Regions from separate parts of the Dorea sp. 210702-DFI.3.17 genome, predicted to be linked through region 1. Evidence: riboswitches for the same ligand, from Rfam matches in the RefSeq annotation. Region 1 holds a riboswitch; the other holds the start of a gene.

Region 1 (4,416 bases):
CTGCAATAACCGGGCACAACAGACAGAATACTCCGATTGGAGATAATCTTAAGATCATCTCCATACATTTCATAAACATATCATTCAGATCATTACACCCCTGAATCAAACGTGGATTTTTCTCCGGTCCAATCAGAATAATCGCAAATCCGAACAATACTGACATCACAATTACCTGAAGCATATTGGACTCAGACATCGGTGCAATAAAATTGGATGGGAAAATATTCACAATTGTATCCATAAATGATACCGACTCTGCTGCTTCATAAGTCAAGTCTGTTGTTGCAACGACCGGGAACATTCCTTTGAACAGATTTCCTCCAATCAATCCAAATGTGATTGCAAATGCGGTTGTACACATATAGTATACAACGGTCTTCAAACCAATTGCTCCTACTTTTTTAATATCCTGCATGGAGATAATCCCACACATAATGGAGAATAATACGATTGGAACTACGATGAACTTTACAAGGTTCAGGAAAATTGTTCCAAACGGCTTAATGTAACTCTCTGCAAATTCTGCATGACTCTGCATCAGAAGTCCTACTACAATTGCAAGAATCAATGCGATAAAAATCTGCATTGCCAAAGACATTTTTTTCTTTTGTTTCATGATTTTAACCTCTCTTTACTTGATTTTATTTCCCCGTTATATTTTACCCCAAAAAAGCACTGTCATAAGACAATGCCTTTTCTCTGTTATAAAATTATATCATACCTTATTCTGATTCATCAACCAGTTTTTTGCAAGTTCATGTGGAAAATTATGCATTTTCGATATCTTTTTTGCTTCAAAATATCATTTTTGCATATTTTAATCTTCCAGAATGCCTCTCGGAAGCTTTCCTAACTGCGCACCACGACCGTATTTTCTTGCCGCATAGATGAATGCCTCAACATTTCTCTTCGGTGTACCAATCGGGAGCTGACATCCTGTATTCAAAATGTAACCTTTGGGATTATCTCCACATTTTCTCAAGCAGTCTTTACATGCCTCAATGACATCATCAATCGATCCATCTTTCATCACTTCGATCGGCGGAACATTTCCGGCAAAGCGCATCCGGTCCCCCACCTCACGCTTAGCAACCTCCAAATCCTCGCAATTATCGATACTGAATGAAAATAGACCTGCATCTGCAAGATCACTCCAAATAGGGCTTGTCTTACCACAAATATGAGCTCCCGGTCTTGATCCCATAATTTTCTCTGTTCCATCAATCAGTTTTTTAATATAAGGAAGCGAAAATTCATCAAATTGCTTCTTACTAATTACATCCATACAAGTTACCGGATCAGAAAAATTGGTTCCAACTGATCCGAACTCATGATAAAATGCTTCAAACCATTTTAAAGAACAGACAACTGTTAAATCAAGCAATTTGTGAAGCATTTCCGGATTCTTTCTCGTGTCGCGAAGAACCTTTTCAACTGGCCTGACTGCTATAGCTGTTGAAATCGGACCTGCCACACTCGTTGTCATACTAACATCCGGGAAACGTTCTTTCAATCTCTTGGCATTTTCCAAAATCGGTGCAAGAACTGGATTTTTATAAGGATCTGTCACTTCCAATTTGTCGAAATCCGCATAATCCTGCAACACATGATGTTCAATATAATCAATTCCATGTTCAGGAACCCCTAACTTTGAACCAAGCGCAACGCCAATTGTGCGAAGACCTAATCCAACATTAAAGCTATCCAGACCAAATTCTTCTTTTCTTCGTCTGATTACTTCGCTTTTCACTTCAAAGTCTTTCGCAAATTGTGATGTTGTAAATCCAAAAATATCTGCCATAGCCGGATCAGGCGCCTGTAACGTATACGGGATATGATCTACCTCTTTTCCCTCGTTGTAGGCCTTGATACGCTCTGCTGCAGTCATCTCAACCTTCTGCTCACCCATTAATTTCTTTAATTCCGTATAATCCATAACTTCCTCCCTTATTATATTAAAAAAGGCAGAGTAAAAACAGCGTAACCGCTGTTCTTCCCCTACCGGAATCCCATACATATACATAGCAGGTCTCCTGACTTTGCATCATCCTTTGATCATATCTTCCCCTTGCATCTTAGCCAGAGTGATTTTCCAGACCATCGTCCGCTTCACAGTAGAATAGGCTGTTCCAGATTCTCACTGGATTCCCTTTTCAATGAATTATAATCATCACTATGCACTCTACATAATTAATTTTAACCCATTCTACTCTCGCCAGCAAATAGCTTGTTTCCATATATGCGCTTTATTATTATTGTAATCTATAAGGAATTTTTAGTTTTATATTATAGAATCAACCCACATCTGTTCAAGAATGCCTCGGCATTCTTGATGCGAGGTGCGCGTCATGCAACTGCATGACATACTTCTACTGCTCACCTCTGCAAGTCTACACTCCGTTTCGGTCGGCGCAAAACCATTGTCCACCGGACAATGTGCGCCCTGCCGGAGGTCATATCAGCTGGGGGATTGACTCCCACCACTAATACCAGCTTGTTTTTCAGTGGCGTCCCTATAGAGGTGGGAATCATCTCCCAGCTGATAATATTCAACACGGCTGATTATAACTCTGTAATACCTCTTGGCATATAACCTTTTCTTGCACCACGTCCATACTTTGCAGCTGCATTCATAAATGCAATCATGTTTTCCTTCGTCGTATCTACCGGAGTGGTACATCCAGGACAGAGATTATATCCTCTCGGATTGTCTCCAGCTTCAATAATACATTTCTTAATTGCCTGGTCAATTTCTTCAAATGTTCCATTTTTCAATACATCTACAGGTGGCACATTTCCACTGATTGCAACCTTATCGCCATAGTATTCCTTCAATTCCTGAATACTCTCACAGTTATCTACCCAAAATCCACTGATTCCTGTACCAATAACTTCTTCCCATCGATCCCTGGTATGTCCACAGATATGAATTCCAGTTGAACCCTGAAATTTATTCATACGCTCTACTGCCTGTTTGATATAAGGGACAAAAAATTCTTTAAACTGTCGTTTACTAAGTAAATCTCTGGAGCCCATTGGTTCAGAAAGTGTAAACCCAATTCCTAGTTTACGATGAAGATCTTCACAACATTTTACAACACAGTCTGTACTATACTGCAATAATTTGTGGACCTGTTCTTTATGTTTGACCGTACCCTTTAAGAATGTTTCAGTTCCAATCAAACTTGCAGCTGTTGTAAATGGTCCTGCAAGTCCACTACCAATTCCGCGTTCTTTTCCATATTTTTCCTGAAGTCTTTCAAATGCTTCTATTATGATAGGAAATCTTCCATCTTTTTCAACATTAATAAGCTCCATATGATCCAGGTCATCAAAGGTTTCCAGTGCCGGCTTTTCAATATAAGACACGCTGTGCTCCGGATACTCGAGCTTTGTTCCGAGTGCTTCTACCAGCGTCCGAAGTCCCAGTCCCATCCCCATATTATCCGCCTGAAAATCTTCTGCCAGATGGCTTTCTACTTCCACCATGGCATCTGCTGAAAAATAATAATCACGAATGGAAATCCCATATAACGGAGGAGCTGTCTCTCCTGCACTTAAAGACGTCGGAATACGGTCCACCTCTTCTCCTCTTGCGTAAGCTATCTTCCTCTCTTTTGGCGTCATCTCAAGTTTTACTAATTCCATCTTTTCTTACCTCTTTCTTCTAACAGAACAACATAGAAAATGGTACTGTTACAATTGATACAATCGTTGTCATAGCAAATATTTCTGCTGCATATACGGAGTCTTTTTCATAGCGAAGTGCAAATAAGCTTCCCGTCACTCCTGCCGGACACGCTGTTGCCAGTATCACAATAGTCTTTACGAGCTGTGAAACTGGAATAAAATAAAAGACTCCTACCAATGCAAATGGCATTACAATCAGCTTTACAAAGCTTAAGCAATATAATCTGTAATGACAAAATACTTGTTTCAAATCTGCCTGAGCAATATTGATTCCTGCTACCATCATCGCCATAGGTGTGTTCATGTTTGCAATCATTTCCATTGGTTCTTCAACAATCTGAGGAACACGGATTTGTGCAACAAAGCAGATAATACCAAGGATAATAGAAATAATTGTCGGTGATGTAAATACTTTTTTCAAAGATTTGATATCACTTTTTCCAGACATTACAATTACGCCATGTGACCAGAGCAGGAAATTCGCCATAGCTACATAGGCAGTCATATAAAAAACTCCTTCTGCCCCAAAAATCCCCTGTGCCATCGGTATTCCGATAAATCCACAATTAGAATACATCAATGCAACTAATTCCACAACTGCATAATCTTTATCCAATTTTCGGACGACCCATTTGCAGATACACCAGATCAGAAAAAAAGCAATAGCTGATAACAGAACCGATATCATCAGCCCTGTTACCAGCTCTTTTGAAAAGTCTTTCT
Region 2 (4,416 bases), on a different contig from region 1:
TTGAGGCATTCTTGAATTTTAGAAAATGAAAACATATCAATGGTATGAGAATAAGAAAATGGAGAGTGGAACAAAACCACTCTCCATTTCTATATGCAAAGAAACTAAAAACTAATTTAAATATGTAACAAGATCATCCTGTCTCTTAGCAGCCTCGCGCTCTTCATCAGGATATCCCATTCCTACCATTCCGACAACCTGCATGTCTTTGTCAATTCCAAGACCTTCCAGGTAATCAGCAACTTCTGCTTTGTCTCCACAGTATTTTAACTGGTTGATCCAGCATGCACCAAGTCCAAGTGAGTGTGCTGCAAGAAGCATATTTTCAATCGCGCATGAGCAGTCGCTGACTCCGTTGACAGCTTCTTTCTCACATGCAACAAGTACAATTGTCTTTGCTCCGTACAATGTGTAAGCAGGGTTCTCCATTCCCTTTGCTACAACATCCTGAAGACTCTTGATAGAATCTGCATTCTGCATTACATAGAATCGGTATGTCTGTAAGTTCTTGCCGCTTGGAGCGTAAGTTCCTGCTTTGACAATCTCATCTACGAGATCCTTTGGAACGTCCTGCTCTTTGAATTTACGAATAGATCTTCGAGTATAAATGTTATTCAATACTTCGTTCATGATTACCTCTCCTTTTAAAATAATTAACCTTTTTATCTAAAGTACAGTATAATATTAAAAACAAGAAAAATCATTGTCTATTTTAGATAAAAATACGAAAAATAATTTGTAAATATAGACAAAATGGGTAGATATGTACATTGTTAAGAAATGAACAAAATGTTATACTAGTAATATTAAGGATTGAAGAAGTGCATAGCACAAAAAAATCCGTGGGTAGCGAAAAAATGAATCATGCATCAGTCCGCAAAGGCGCGGGGGAGGAAGAGAAAATGTCAGATTTGAAATTTACTTGTACTGGTTGTCGCAATGGCTGTGTGATTACAGTCTGTTATAATGAGGAAGGTTATCCAGATGTGAAAGGCAATGGCTGTATGCGCGGCGTATTGTATGCAAATGACAAAGTAAGAGCAATGGATGAGAAAGAGACGGACAAGTAAGATGTTAAAATCATATGTTGCATTTGACATAGAGACGACTGGACTTAGCCCGGAGCACAATGAGATTATTGAGATTGGTGCATTGAAAGTACGGGAAGGAAAAGTTGTTGACCGTTTTATTCGTTTTATTGAACCGGAGGCCGGGATACCTCCGATGATTACGCAACTGACCGGAATTACAAATGATATGGTAGAAGGAGCAGGGAACTGCGGCGAAGTATTGCCGGAGTTCCTTGAATTCTGCGAACAGGATACGCTGATCGGACATAATGTGCAGTTCGACTTCAGCTTTGTGAAGACAAAAGCAAAAGAACTTGGTTACACTTATGATCATATGGGAATTGATACACTTAAGATTGCCAAAGTTGTTCACGCAGACCTTCCATCCAGAAAGCTTGGCGCACTCTGCGAATACTATCATATCGAAAATGTGGCGGCGCACCGGGCATATCATGATGCTCTGGCAACCGCAAAACTGTATCAGTCTATGGCGCATTTTTATGAGGAAAAGGAACCGAAGGTTTTTAAACCACAGCCCTTGGCATATAAGGTGAAGAAAAAAGAACCGATAACCGCAAAACAGATCGCATTTCTCACAAGGCTTATGCAACAGAAGAATATTTCTATAGAAATGGACATACATACACTGACAAAGAGTGAGGCTTCCAGAGAAATCGACCGGATTTTATCCCGGCCGTAATGGAAGTGAGAAACCAATATGGAATACAGTCTGACAGGCTGATGTATTGACAGTAATTATCAGATGTGTTAGATTGTAAAAGTAATAGTTAAAGATACAAAAGAATAAAAAATGTGTGAGGTGTCAGTCAGAGAAAGATATTATAAAAAGTTATTTATCTGGCTGATGAAAAGGGAAACAGGTGTGAATCCTGTACGAACTCGTCACCGTATTTTGCGAGCTTTGAATCCTACATGCCACTGGGAGACCGGGAAGGCTGATTTTAGAGCGCCTGAGCAATAAGCCGGGATACCTGCCTTTCACAGTACAGGAACATATTTGTTCAGGCCACGAGGAACTGGCAGTACGAAATACATAGAAAGGCTATTTGACGGAAGGAAGATAATTTCGTCAATAGTTTGTTTTGCGTACTCTCTGTTCATTTTTTAATGGCAGGGATTTTTTATTATATGAATTTCTATGTAATAAGAAACCTCCGGAAAAATTATTTTGTATCTTAGAAAAAAATGGAGGATGGAAAGATGAAGAAAAAATTGGTAGTCGTATTACTTACTGCAGCTATGAGTATGTCTCTGCTTGCAGGATGTGGAGGAAATTCAGGAAGTTCTGACGCAAAGAGTGATGCAAAGACAGAGGATACGAAGGAGGACAGCGATCAGGTGGCAGCAGACAAGGTGGCAAAACTGATTGATGATATCTATGTTCAGGAGAGAACTGACAAGACAGATGAACAGTGCAAAGAAGCTAAGGAAGCCTGGGACGCATTAACAGATGCCCAAAAAGAATTAGTAGAAGGTGAAAACGCAGATCCTGATTACTTCGGAAGAGATACAGGTGACGCTTCGAAAGATGATCCGTTAAATCAGGACGAGATTGGTGAGAATGAACTTCTTGTTGTAAGTTTTGGTACATCATTCAATGACAGCCGTACAAAAGATATCGGTGGAATTGAGAAAGCACTTCAGGCTGCTAATCCAGACTGGTCAGTAAGAAGAGCATTTACAGCTCAGATCATCATCAATCACGTACAGGCCCGTGATGATGAGAAGATCGACAACATGGAGCAGGCGCTGGAGCGTGCAGTAGACAATGGAGTTAAAAACCTTGTTGTTCAGCCGACACATCTGATGCATGGCGCAGAGTATGATGAGTTATCAGAGACAGTGGAAAAATATAAAGATAAATTTGAATCTGTAAAGATTGCTGAGCCTCTTCTCGGCGAAGTTGGAGCAGATGCAACAGTTATCAATGCAGACAAAGAAGCAGTTGCAAAAGCAATCACAGACGAAGCAGTTAAGACAGCAAACTATGACAGCATTGATGCAGCAGCCGAAGATGGAACCGCATTTGTATTCATGGGACATGGAACTTCACACGTTGCAAATGTAAGTTATGATCAGATGCAGACACAGATTGAGCAGCTTGGATATAAGAATGTATTTATCGGAACTGTAGAAGGTGAGCCGGAAGATACAGAGTGTCAGGCAGTCATTGAGAAAATCAAAGAGGCCGGATATAAGAAAGTAATCCTTCGTCCACTGATGGTTGTTGCAGGAGATCATGCGAACAATGATATGGCAGGAGACGATGATGATTCATGGAAGAGCCAGTTTGAAGCGTCAAAAGCATTTGACAGTGTAGAATCACAGATTGCAGGTCTTGGAGAGATTGATGCAATTCAGCAGATTTATGTAGCACATACAAAAGCTGCAATTGAAGCTAAATAGTTGACAGGTCAGATTTTCAGAGTACAATTATAAAGAAAAATAATTAGAAAAGAGAGAATGGACATGTTAAAAAAGAAATTATTAGTTTTATTACTTTCCGCCAGTATGGCAATGACAATGCTTGCCGGATGCGGAAGTAATACGGATAAGAAAGATGACACAAAAACAGAAGCTTCCAAAGATGATGCGTCAGAAGCAAAGACTGACAGCAAAGATGCGAAGGAGCCTGAGCTGGAAGATGGAACTTATAAGGTAGATTTTAATACAGACAGCGGTATGTTCCACGAGAATCCGGACTATAATGACGGAAAAGCAACGCTGACTGTTAAAGATGGTAAGATGACAGTACATATTACATTGAATTCTAAAAATATCGTACAGTTATTCTTAGGCTCAGCAGAAGATGCACAGAAAGACGGGGCAGATCTGATTGATCCGTCAGAGACAACAGAGATTACTTATTCTGATGGTTCCGCGCCAAAGGAAGTATATTCCTTTGACGTACCGGTACCGACACTGGACGATGAATTTGATCTGGCATTGATTGGAACAAAGGGTAAATGGTATGACCATAAAGTCAGTGTGTCCAATCCGGAATTGGTACAGTAATAATCTTTATTTTGTAACAAAATGTGAAATGAATAGTATGTAATTGGAAACCTCTATCATGCAATAAAAAGAAAGCGTGATAGAGGTTTCTGTATTTTATCAGAACTTTATATGAAAAATTATCGTAATGCAACTGGAAAATGCATCCTTTTCCCAGGGTGTAATTTTCCTTCTTTTTATCCAAAGACAATGAAGAAGCTTGTGAAACTTCTGAAAGAACACGGAATCGGAGTTGCCTATGACTGTTGTGGAAAGCCGATTGCGGAGCTTGGACTGGAAGCTGATGAAAAGAGAATTATACAGCGTATTA

Evidence for each region. A riboswitch is a leader RNA that binds a small molecule or an ion and turns the genes downstream of it on or off. The one in region 1 is predicted to bind cobalamin.
Region 2: it holds a riboswitch for cobalamin, as region 1 does, so the genes downstream of both, LI149_RS08940 (sirohydrochlorin cobaltochelatase) here and LI149_RS05105 (uroporphyrinogen decarboxylase family protein) in region 1, are expected to answer to the same signal.

The regions. Positions count from the first base shown of each region.
Region 1 is NZ_JAJCNB010000005.1:14,840-19,255, reverse strand. It holds gene LI149_RS05110 (dicarboxylate/amino acid:cation symporter) at 1-619, opposite strand, end outside; gene LI149_RS05105 (uroporphyrinogen decarboxylase family protein) at 821-1,939, opposite strand; cobalamin riboswitch at 2,009-2,196, opposite strand; gene LI149_RS05100 (uroporphyrinogen decarboxylase family protein) at 2,566-3,651, opposite strand; gene LI149_RS05095 (AEC family transporter) at 3,671-4,416, opposite strand, start outside.
Region 2 is NZ_JAJCNB010000015.1:28,229-32,644, forward strand. It holds gene LI149_RS08925 (nitroreductase) at 112-630, opposite strand; gene LI149_RS08930 (hypothetical protein) at 903-1,070, shown strand; gene LI149_RS08935 (PolC-type DNA polymerase III) at 1,072-1,770, shown strand; cobalamin riboswitch at 1,872-2,085, shown strand; gene LI149_RS08940 (sirohydrochlorin cobaltochelatase) at 2,292-3,497, shown strand; gene LI149_RS08945 (hypothetical protein) at 3,561-4,106, shown strand; gene LI149_RS08950 (heterodisulfide reductase-related iron-sulfur binding cluster) at 4,218-4,416, shown strand, end outside.